DNA from 2 places in the Ralstonia sp. SA306 genome. Region 1 is predicted to be linked to the other one. Evidence: riboswitches for the same ligand, from Rfam matches in the RefSeq annotation. Region 1 holds a riboswitch; the other holds the start of a gene.
The links. A riboswitch is a leader RNA that binds a small molecule or an ion and turns the genes downstream of it on or off. The one in region 1 is predicted to bind glycine.

Region 1 (5,522 bases):
ATGGCAAGGGCTCGAAATTCATGCAGAGCGCCGATGTGCGGGTCAGGCACATCGGCTTCGGTGACCGGCTTAGCCGATCTTGGCGGCGTACTGCTCGGCCGACATCAGCGCGTTCACATCGTCGGCGTTGGTCGGCTTGATCTTGAACAGCCATGCGTCGTAGGCGCCGGCGTTGACCGACTCGGGCGCGCCTGCGGCGTCGGCGTTGTTGGCGATGATCTCGCCCGACACGGGGGCGTAGATGTCGGAGGCGGCCTTGACCGATTCGACCACGGCAATCGCCTCGTCCTTGGCGACGGCGCGACCAGCGTCCGGCAGCTCCAGGAAGACGATGTCGCCGAGCGCGTCCTGCGCGTAGTCGGTGATGCCGATGGTCAGCGTGCCGTCGGCTTCAACGCGGATCCACTCGTCGTGTTCGGTGTACTTCAGATCGGCGGGGACGTTGCTCATGAAAGGTTTCTCCGGAAGATTGGTATTGGGGGATGCGGATTCGGTGTTCAACTGACCAGCGCCTTGCCATTGCGCACGAACGGCAGTTTAACCACAGTCGCGGTCAACTTGCGGTCGCGAATTTCGACCTGCACGTCGGTGCCGACGGCCACGTCCTTGGGCAGGCGCGCCAGTGCAATGGAGAGCGACAGGCTCGGGCTGAACGTGCCGCTGGTGATCTCGCCGTCACCGGCAGCGGTGATGACCTTCTGATGGGCGCGCAGCACGCCGCCCTTGTCGCGCAGGATCAGGCCGACGAACTGTTCGCGCTGGCCGCCGGCTTGCAGCGCGGCCTTGCCGGTGAAGTCGCGTTCGCTTTGCAGGTCCACCGTCCACGCGAGGCCGGCGTCGAGCGGCGAGACGTGCTCGTCCATGTCTTGGCCGTAGAGGTTCATGCCCGCTTCCAGGCGCAGCGTGTCGCGTGCGCCCAGGCCGGCCGGGCGTACGCCTGCTTGCAGCAGGCGCTCCCACACACCGGCGATCTGCGCGGCCGGCACGATCAGTTCGAAACCGTCTTCACCCGTGTAGCCGGTGCGCGCAACCATGATCTCGCCGACGTGCTCGACGGTGGCGAAGCCGGCGTTGAACGGCTTGAGCGCTTCGCCCACGGCCTGCGTGCCGGGGAGCGCGGCGTACGTCTTGGCGCGCGCATTCGGGCCTTGCACGGCCAGGATGCCCAGCGGCTCGGCGCCACCGTTGTTGTCGGAGCGGCGCGGCGTGATCGTCACGTCGGTGCCGGCGGCGGCGTTCTGCGCGACGATCCACTCCAGGTCCGTCGGTGCGGTACCGGCGTTCACTACCAGGCGGAACCAGTCTTCGCGGAAGAAGTAGACGATCAGATCGTCGATCACGCCGCCCTTGGGGTTGAGCATGCAGCTGTAGAGCGCCTTGCCGGGCGTCTGCAGCTTATCGACGTTGTTGGCGAGCAGCCCACGCAGGAAGTCGCGGACACGCGCGCCGGTGAGGTCGACCACGCACATGTGCGAGACATCGAAGATGCCGGCGTCTTGGCGCACGGCGTGGTGTTCTTCAATCTGGGAGCCGTAGTTGACGGGCATGTCCCAGCCGCCAAAGTCGACCATGCGGGCGCCCAGCGAGCGGTGGATGGCATTGAGCGGCGTGTGTTGGAGCGTCATGGAATCTCTCGGCTGATTACGCCGCCGTGGCCGGGCGCGGCGCATTGAACGGGGACCAGAAAAGCAAAAAGGCCACCCGCGCAGCCTGGTTCCTCATGGTGACGCCATGAAGATCATCAAGCTGCGCAGATGGCCCCTCTGTCCTTGGTACCTGAGAGATTGCGAAGCAGCGCGTACTGCGGTACGCGCCGGTCCGTGAGCCCCTTCGGTGGGCGCCCGCTGTGGTTCGTGCGGCGCCAGCTCTCCAGAGTGCGGTCGGACGCATGTCCGCCGATCCGCCCGGTCCTGGATGCCTGAGAGTTTTCGGGTGCTACCCCTTCGGCGGCGCCTTGCCGTGTACGGCGGGCACGCTCTCCCGGATGGATGAGCGGAATTTACGGAAGGGGGATGGGATTGTCAATTGGGGGGCGGCGGCTTTTTGGAGGAGGGCTGGCTTGATGCTTTTGGTCCATCCCTCGTTTCATCCCCTGCCGGGGCTGACTCACTTTTCTTTGTCTTGCCAAAGAAAAGTAGGCAAAAGAAAGGCGCGCCCGAGATGGCGACTTCCCCTTGAATTTATGTCGCAGAGAGGGGAAGGGAAAAACTCGCTTCGCTCAGACAGTTTCCCTTCCTCTTTCCTCTCTGCAACAGAAATTCAAGGCGCCATCTAGGGCTGGTACGTCAAAGGCCAAAGACCAAAGACAACGGCCACAGCTTCGGGGCGCTGGCGAGATCGCCAAGCCCCAAGGGTGTGGCCGGAGTGCGGGTGTTGGTTGGTCTTGCTGTGACTTACTTGCCAATCTGGCGGCTGACCTGGTTTTCCTGCTGGTTCAGCGTGCGCTGCTCCTGCTTGGTGATGGCACCGCCATTCTGAGCCGCCATGTCGCGCTCTTCCTGGCGAATCTGATGGTCTTCTCGGTGCAGCTGGCGCGCTTGGCCCTTGGTGATCTCGCCTTCCTTCACTTCGTTGTGGATGCGCTTGTTCTGGTTGGCGAGGCGGTGGTTGACCTCGGCGCGGCGCGGGTGGTCTTTTTGCCACTGCGTCTGGGCGAAGGCGCCGGTGGTGGCGGACAGGGCGACGGCGGTAACGGCCAGGGCTTTGACGATGCGGTTCATGGTGGTTTCTCCGGTGGGCGGCCGACTGATTCAGCCGCTGTCCTGCCTATAACGAATCGCGTTGCCGACGCGCTTACGGTCTTCGTGTAACCACACGTAAGCCGTGTAACGCGGCGCAGAAGGCCGGGGGGCGCAAACGAATGTGGTGCCGGCGCTTACCTTCAGCCGCTCAACGTGGTTGACTTACCAGCCGAAGCCAGCGCCGACCCCAACGTTGTACTCACTGCCGCCTGCCGTGGAGCCGCCGATGGTGACCGTGGCGCGCGAGCCGATCTTGCGCTGGTAGCCGATCGCGAGTGCTGCTTGGCCGCGGTACACCCCGGTGCCGATGGCCATGCGGTTATCGGTTTGCAGGCCGGCAGCGCTGGCCATCATGGTCGACATGGCGGCACTCATTGCACCCACGCGATTGACCTTGGTGTCGACCTGATTGACTTGGTTCTGCACGTTCCCCAGACCTTGTTGCACATCGGCCACCTTGTTGTCCACGCGATCGAGCTGTGCCTTGTTAACGGCGTCCGTAGCTTGCGTGCCTTCTGCAACGTTGGTGATGGAGCGCTCGTTGCCAACGGAGCCGACCGACACGCTGTTGGCGCGATCGGCCACCGAGTGAGCACCCACTGCGACAGCATTGTCTGCCGACGCGACGGCATTGGCACCGGTCGCCGTGGAATTTGCACCGCTGGCAACGGCGTTGGCGCCCGATGCTGTGGAGTAGTTGCCGGTTGCTGCGGCTTCCTCCTTCGTTGCCGGGTCACCGCTGCCGCCGCTACCGACAAACCGAGGATTTTCCGCGCCGCCGCCATCGCTCGTGGCACCCTCCAGCTTGTTGACGCGGCCGTCGAGGTTCGCGAGCGCATCACCCACGTTGTTATGCACGGTCTTGTCCGTGAACGAATACATCGGGGGCGTCCACACACCGTTGTTGAACCCGGCACCGCCGCCCAAGGCGCTGCCAACACTGTTGAGCTGGCTGAAGTTCACAGCGTCGTTGTCAGCCACGCCATTTGCTACGTTGCTCAGCTTCACCGCATCGCCACCCTTGTTCAGCGTCACGCTAGATTTGGTGGCATCGTCGTACACGACCACGTTTGCGATGCTGCCGTCGTCGCGGACCAGACCGGTGTTCTTGAGCTGGCGTACGTTCACGGCATCGGTGTCATCCGTACCTTCGGCCACGTTCTTGACCTGCACCGGCCCCGTGCCTGCGCCCTGGAGCGTCACGCTTGTGCCGCCTGCGTCGTATTGCACGGAATTGCTGGCCAAGCTGGCCGCGTTATCGGCCACGGACTTGACGTCATTGAGTTGGCCACCGTTGACGGCATCCTTGCTATCGGCTTCCACCTTACCGTCGGCGACGTTACCCAGTTGCACCGCATCGCCACCCTTGTTCAGCGTCACGCTGGATTTGGTGGCATCGTCATAGATGACGGCGTTGCCGACGCTGCCGTCGTCGCCGATCAGGCCGGCGTTCTTGAGCTGATGGACGTTCACGGCGTCGGTGTCTGCCGTACCAGCGGTGACGTTGGTCAGCTTGCGCGTGATGGCGTTGCCGTCCACGTCCTTGCCGGCGAAGTTCACAGCATCACCATCGGTGTCTTTCGCTACGCTGATCTCAGTGCCAGCCCCAGCCTGCTGGACCATGCCGGCCGTGCCGTTGGTGAGGTTGGTGATGTTGTTGGCGTTGGTGACGATACTGGCAGCATTACCCTTGATACGATCGTCGAGATTGCCGAGCGCGCCGCCCACGGTTGAGTACGTCGTGCTTCCCGTGCTGTCCGCACCCAGTGTGTAGGTCGGCGCAACAACGGCACCCGTCACGCTATTGATACGAGCACCGCCACCGAGTGCGGTAAGCGCACCGTTGAGCTGGTTGACGGTCACGGCATCGGTTGTACCGATACCATTTTGAACGCCCGTCAGGCGACGGTTTTGTCCCGCTAAATTAGAGAAATTGACCGAACCTCCGGTCACACCGCTGCCAATATTGATCGGCCCTCCAGCGTCCGGCTGCTCGATCAGCGTTTGCGCCATCGCCCCAGGCGCAGAAAGCAATACCGTGCCCGCGATCAGCGCAGAAACCGCAGCCCGCACAACAGGACGTCCCTTGCCACGCCCACGCGCGATTTCCGAAACTGCCATCCATACGCCAATCGCTTTGTTGAAAACGACGCGATATGCCTTGTTCATGTCAATTACCCTGCGAAATAAGAAACGGAATCCGGTACTGATCCGTGCCGCGGATCAGCCGGCGCAGAGTCTGTAGAAATCAAGGGGCAAGTTCTGTTGATTTTCGTGCGCATCGCAATAAGCGATGGAATCCGCAAGATCAGAAAATTCCTACATCAAGGCGTACCGCCGATGCTAGACCGCTGGTTTTGATGACATAAAGATGCCCATTGCCACCACAAGAAATTACAGATGTCAGCCAATTCTTAGTTTTGAATTTGACAACCATCAATCAGTGGATTCCAAAATCTGGTAGCGACCTCGCTGTGCCGCGCAAAAGGAAATGCGTCAAAAACGTGGTTTAAAAAATGACTCCATCGGAAACTGCGAGCCTAAAAATCGACAAAAAAATAAAAAAACGGAGGCGAGGCCCCTGGGCACCCGCCGCCGTGCCGACGGCGGGAACCATCGGATCGCACGTGCTACCATCCCCTTCCGCTGTACGTTCCCGCCTGCTTTTTCTTCTGCCTCTTCCCATGTCTTCCGGTCTCGCCCACGGGCTCAATGCTGCCCAATCCGAAGGTGTGCATTACCTCGACGGCCCATGCCTGGTGCTGGCCGGGGCGGGCTCAG
Region 2 (5,522 bases), on a different replicon from region 1:
CCAGCAGGGGCAGCACGACGTGCCCGCCCCCAAATACCAACGCGCCCGAACGATAGAAAGCGTCGAACACCTTGGCGGGCATCCACGGATGGAGATCCGTCGCGACAGGAAGCCCGAACAGCAGCGCGCAAAACAGGACCATGCAGACGATGCTCGCCACGTGGGACACGCGGAATGCAGCCCCCTGCTCCGCCCTCGGACCACCACTCGCCTGACGGGACGATCTGCACAACGCCAGCCCGAGCATGGCGCCGAGCACGATCACGACCAGTTGCGCGTATACGGTTGTCAACGCGCTGAGCACGGCGATGCTGATCAGCGCGATACCTGCGCGCTGCCAGTCAGGACAGAGCTTGCGTGCCATGTCCCACACGGCCTGTGCCACTACCGCAACGGCAACCAGCTTCAAACCGTGGATCAGGCCCGCGCCAATCGGGCCGCCCAGGCTCGGCGCGAGCATCGCAAAGGCCAGCAGCAACAAGACGGAAGGCAGCGTAAAGCCGCACCATGCTGCTAACCCGCCGCGCCACCCCGCCCGAAGCAGCCCGACGGAGAATCCCACCTGGCTGCTGGCAGGCCCGGGAAGAAACTGGCACAGGCCCACGAGGTCCGTGAACGTTGCGTCGTCCAGCCAGCGGCGGCGCTCCACGAACTCGCGCCGGAAGTAGCCGATATGTGCCACCGGCCCACCGAAACTGGTGAGACCCAGCTTGAGAAAGACCGCCAGCACTTCCATGGCAGAGCCCGCTTGATGTGTGCGGGACGGTGTGGCGGATGCGGTCATTGGCGGGGAGAGATCGATGTTTGGGAAACGCGTATTAGAACATTGCCGCCGTGGCATGTAAGGCAACTAAAGTGGCAGGATAGACACCGCCGTCACCGTCATTGGACTCTTCCGCGTATCCCATCATGCACTTCGCTCAGACCATTGGCGCGCAGCGCTATGTGTTCAACGATCTCAAGACGCTCCTGGCCAAAGCCAGCCCGGCGCGTTCCGGCGACTATCTGGCGGGCCTGGCCGCTGCCAGCGAAGGCGAACGCATGGCCGCGCGCATGGCGCTGGCAGACGTGCCGCTGTCGGCGTTCCTTAACGAAGCGCTGGTGCCTTATGAGAAAGACGAGGTCACGCGCCTGATTCTTGATCGGCACGACGCGCGGGCCTTCCAGCCGATTGCCTCGCTGACGGTGGGCGAATTTCGTAACTGGCTGCTCCTGCATGAGACGGACAGCCAGACACTGGCAAACGTCGCGCCCGGTATCACGCCCGAAATGGCTGCCGCGGTCAGCAAGCTGATGCGCAATCAGGATCTGATCGCCGTCGCCCGCAAGTGCCGCGTGGTCACGCGCTTTCGCAACACCATCGGGCTGCCCGGCCGGTTGTCGGTCCGGCTCCAACCCAACCACCCGACGGACGACCCCAAAGGTATTGCCGCGTCGATCATCGATGGCCTGCTCTATGGCTGCGGCGATGCGACCATCGGCATCAACCCTGCGGGCGATAATCTCGGCGCGATCGTCTCGCTGCTGCAATTGGTCGATGAACTGCGCAATCGCTACGCCATTCCCACGCAGTCGTGCGTGCTGACCCACGTGACGAACACACTGCGCGCCATTGACCAGGGCGCGCCGGTGGACTTGGTATTTCAGTCGGTGGCGGGCAGCGAACAGGCCAACGCGGGATTCGGCATCAGCCTTGCCTTGCTGGCCGAGGCGCATGACGCCGCGCGGGGCCTTGAGCGCGGTACGGTCGGCAATAACGTGATGTATTTCGAGACCGGCCAGGGCAGCGCGTTGTCGGCCAATGCGCATCACGGCGTCGATCAGCAAACCATGGAGGCGCGTGCTTATGCGGTGGCGCGGGCGTTCTCGCCGTTGCTGGTCAACACGGTGGTCGGTTTTATCGGGCCGGAGTATCTCTACGACGGCAAGCAGATCATCCGCGCCGGATTGGAAGACCACTTCTGCGGCAAGCTCATGGGCCTGCCGATGGGTTGCGACGTGTGCTACACCAACCACGCCGAAGCCGATCAGGACGACATGGATACGCTGCTCACCCTGTTTGGCGTGGCCGGCATCCACTTCATCATGGGCGTGCCGGGCGCCGACGACATCATGCTGAACTACCAGAGCACGTCGTTTCATGACGCACTCTATCTGCGCGACACGCTGGGCCTGCGGCCGGCGCCGGAGTTTGAGGCGTGGCTGCAAAGCATGGGTATTGTCGACACCGCTGGGCGCCTGCAAGACGCCACGGCGCAGCAGCCGCTGCTGCGGTTGGCCCACGCGCTGTGAACCCCGTTGGATATCCGCACATGCCGAAACACACGCTCGTTCAACCGAATCCGTGGACACACCTGCGTGCCTTTACCGACGCACGTATTGCGCTGGGCCGCGCCGGCAACAGCCAGACGACCGACGCCGTGCTCGCGTTTGGCGTGGCGCATGCCCAGGCGCGCGATGCCGTGCACTTGCCGCTCGATATCGCTGCAGTGGCGGCCGCGCTTGAACAGGCGGGCTTCACGGCGTTGACCGTGCACAGCGCGGCAGCCGATCGCGCCCAGTATCTGCGCCGTCCCGATCTTGGCCGCCGGCTTGACGATGCCAGCCGCGCAAAACTCGGCGCGTTGCGGCCAGCGCAACCCTTCGACGTTGTCTTTGTGATTGCTGACGGGCTTTCCGCATTGGCGGCGCAAAGCCACGGCATGCCGCTCCTGTGCTGCGTGCGCGAGCGTCTGCCGCGCGACTGGTCGATCGGCCCCGTGGTCATCGCCGCGCAGTCTCGTGTGGCGCTGGGCGATGAGATCGGTTCGCTGCTTGGCGCGCGGCAGGTGGTGATGCTGATCGGTGAGCGGCCCGGGTTGAGCTCGCCAGACAGCCTAGGCACTTACCTGACCTACGCGCCGCGCGTTGGGTGCTCCGATGCGCAGCGTAACTGCATCTCGAATGTTCGGCCGGCTGGCCTGACCTATGACCAGGCAGCGGCCCGGCTGGTGTTCCTGCTCAAAGGCGCGCTGGCGCTCGGCCGCAGTGGCGTGGACCTGAAGGACGACACGCCATCCGTTGCCCCCGGGACAGCCCGACTTGCCGAACGTCACAACCCGTGACACACTCCGTCCCGCTGCCCACACCGGCAGCACGCAGGCGCGGCTGACGCACCAACGACAGCTGCAACACGCCGCAGGAGAGACCGGGCTCAACGCACACACGCGCAACGCCCGGCGCCGATGGAGCAACCACCCCGGAAACTCTCAGGCAAAAGGACTGTGGCGTCGACTGCGAATCTGGAGAGAGGCGTGCATGCGTGCGCCCACCGAAGGGGAAGGCGCCACCGCTGCTGGCGCCCAAGCTCTCAGGTCCCAAGACAGATGGGGTGAGCCGACCGGATCGTCCGGTCATGACATCACTCCATAGGGACCGCCATGACGCACATCGTCATCGTCGGCGCCGGTATATCCGGCGTCACCACTGCTTACACGCTCTCGCAACTCGGCTATCAGGTCACGGTGCTCGACCGCCACTTGTATCCGGCCATGGAAACCTCGTTCGCCAACGGCGGGCAGCTTTCCGCCAGCAACGCTGAAGTCTGGAACAGCACCGGCACGCTGCTCAAGGGCATCAAATGGATGCTGCGCAACGACGCCCCGCTCCTGCTCAATCCCAAGCCGTCCTGGCATAAGTATTCGTGGATCGGCGAGTTCGTGGCCAGCATCGCGCACTACCGCCGCAACACTATCGAAACCACGCGCATGGCCATCGAGGCCCGCAAGCATCTGTTTGCGATGGCCGAACGGGAGCAGATCGATTTCGACCTGCAGAAGCGCGGCATTCTGCACGTCTATCACGACAAGGCGAGCTTTGCGGCCGCAGGCAAGGCCAACGCCCTGCTCATCGCCGGGGGGCTTGAGCGCCACGCCGTGAGCCCGGAAGACATTGCCGCCATCGAGCCCACACTGCGGGGCAACTACTACGGCGGTTATTTCACCGAGTCCGACGCCACCGGCGACATCCACAAGTTCACGCGCGGCCTCGCGCAGGCCTGCGAAAAGCGCGGCGTGCGCTTCCTGCAAGGTGTGGACGTGCGCGATGTGCAAACCACAGAGCACGGCGTTCGTCTCCTGCTGCAAACCACGCTGGATGACCGCCTTTCCACCAGCGAGGCGAACGTCGTGCAGGACCTTGCCGCCGACGCGATGGTCGTGTGCGCGGGCGTGGGCAGCCGGCATATCGCACAAATGGTTGGCGATCGCATCAACGTGTATCCGGTCAAGGGGTATTCCATCACGGTGCACCTGGACGATGAAGCCAGCATGCAAGGCGCGCCGTGGGTCAGCCTGCTCGATGAGAGCGCGAAGATCGTGACCAGCCGACTTGGCACCGGCCGCTTCCGCGTGGCCGGCACGGCCGAGTTCAACGGTTACAACCGCGATATCCGCGCGGATCGCATCGAACCCCTGGTGGCCTGGACGCGCCGCAACTTTGCGATTGGCACGTCGCGCGTGGTGCCGTGGGCGGGCTTGCGCCCGATGATGCCGGACATGATGCCGCGCGTCGGCCGTGGGCGGCATGGGCGCGTGTTCTACAACACAGGCCACGGGCATCTGGGTTGGACGCTATCCGGCGCCACCGCCGCAATGGTGGGTGACGTGATCGCGCGCGACTGCCCAGTGCATTGATCGCAACAAAGAAAAAGCCCGCCGAGGCTCTGGCGGGCTTTTTCATGATCAAAGCGATCAGAACTTGTGCCGCACGCCCAGCATGACGCCCAGGCGCGAGTTGTTGCCATACGTGTTGCCCGAGTTGTTGAACGTGGCCGCGCTGTTCAGCGCAATCCAGGCGCCTTGCAGGCGGGTGTAATCAACTTCGGCGTAGACGTCAGTGCGCTTGCTGAGAGCGTAGTCGAGCATACCGGCGGTGGTCAGGCGCTTGCCGCTGGCATCGAGGTGCTTCATCCAGTCGTACTGCACGGTGCCGATGAAACTCAGTGCGCCGGAGATCGGTACTTTCGCGCCCACATAGGCGGCCTGGTTCTTGTAGTCGGCCACGTCGAGGCGGCTGTTTGTATAGCCCAGGTACCACGTGGCAATCGAGGTATCGAGCTTGCCGCCAAAACCCCAGACCGTCTGCTTGCTGGCGAGCGCCGCCGGCACCGCGCCGAAGAACGCCGATGACACATCGCGCGTGACCTGGTACACCGCGCCCACTTCAGCCGACCCCATGCTGTAGACGATCGAGCCGGCGCCAGCCGAACTCTTGCTGAAGCTGCCCGCAGCCTCGCCAAAGGTCCAGGCGCCCGCAAGCTGCAGCCCGCCGAACGACTTGATGTATTTGACCGTGTTGTCGTAGCGCAGGCCGGTGTAGTTGCCGCCCTGATAGCCAACGATGGAGTTGTTGGCAAACGCCATCGCCTCGTACGAAGACAAGACCTCGTGCGCCAGCGTGTATTGCCGACCGAGGTAAAGCTTGCCGTAGTCGCCTTCGAGGCCGACCACCGCGGTGCGTCCGAACAGGCGCCCGCCCTGCTG

Region 2: it holds a riboswitch for glycine, as region 1 does, so the genes downstream of both, M1D44_RS21585 (D-amino acid dehydrogenase) here and gcvT (glycine cleavage system aminomethyltransferase GcvT) in region 1, are expected to answer to the same signal.

What each region holds. Positions count from the first base shown of each region.
Region 1 covers NZ_CP096451.1:3,323,546-3,329,067, forward strand. Annotated here, with positions in the region: gene gcvP (aminomethyl-transferring glycine dehydrogenase) at 1-2, opposite strand, end outside; gene gcvH (glycine cleavage system protein GcvH) at 70-450, opposite strand; gene gcvT (glycine cleavage system aminomethyltransferase GcvT) at 498-1,625, opposite strand; glycine riboswitch at 1,754-1,883, opposite strand; glycine riboswitch at 1,896-1,993, opposite strand; gene M1D44_RS15730 (hypothetical protein) at 2,394-2,720, opposite strand; gene M1D44_RS15735 (ESPR-type extended signal peptide-containing protein) at 2,904-4,910, opposite strand; gene M1D44_RS15740 (UvrD-helicase domain-containing protein) at 5,426-5,522, shown strand, end outside.
Region 2 covers NZ_CP096452.1:1,109,813-1,115,334, forward strand. Annotated here, with positions in the region: gene chrA (chromate efflux transporter) at 1-784, opposite strand, end outside; gene M1D44_RS21575 (ethanolamine ammonia-lyase subunit EutB) at 910-2,292, shown strand; gene eutC (ethanolamine ammonia-lyase subunit EutC) at 2,313-3,104, shown strand; glycine riboswitch at 3,169-3,274, shown strand; gene M1D44_RS21585 (D-amino acid dehydrogenase) at 3,420-4,673, shown strand; gene M1D44_RS21590 (porin) at 4,731-5,522, opposite strand, start outside.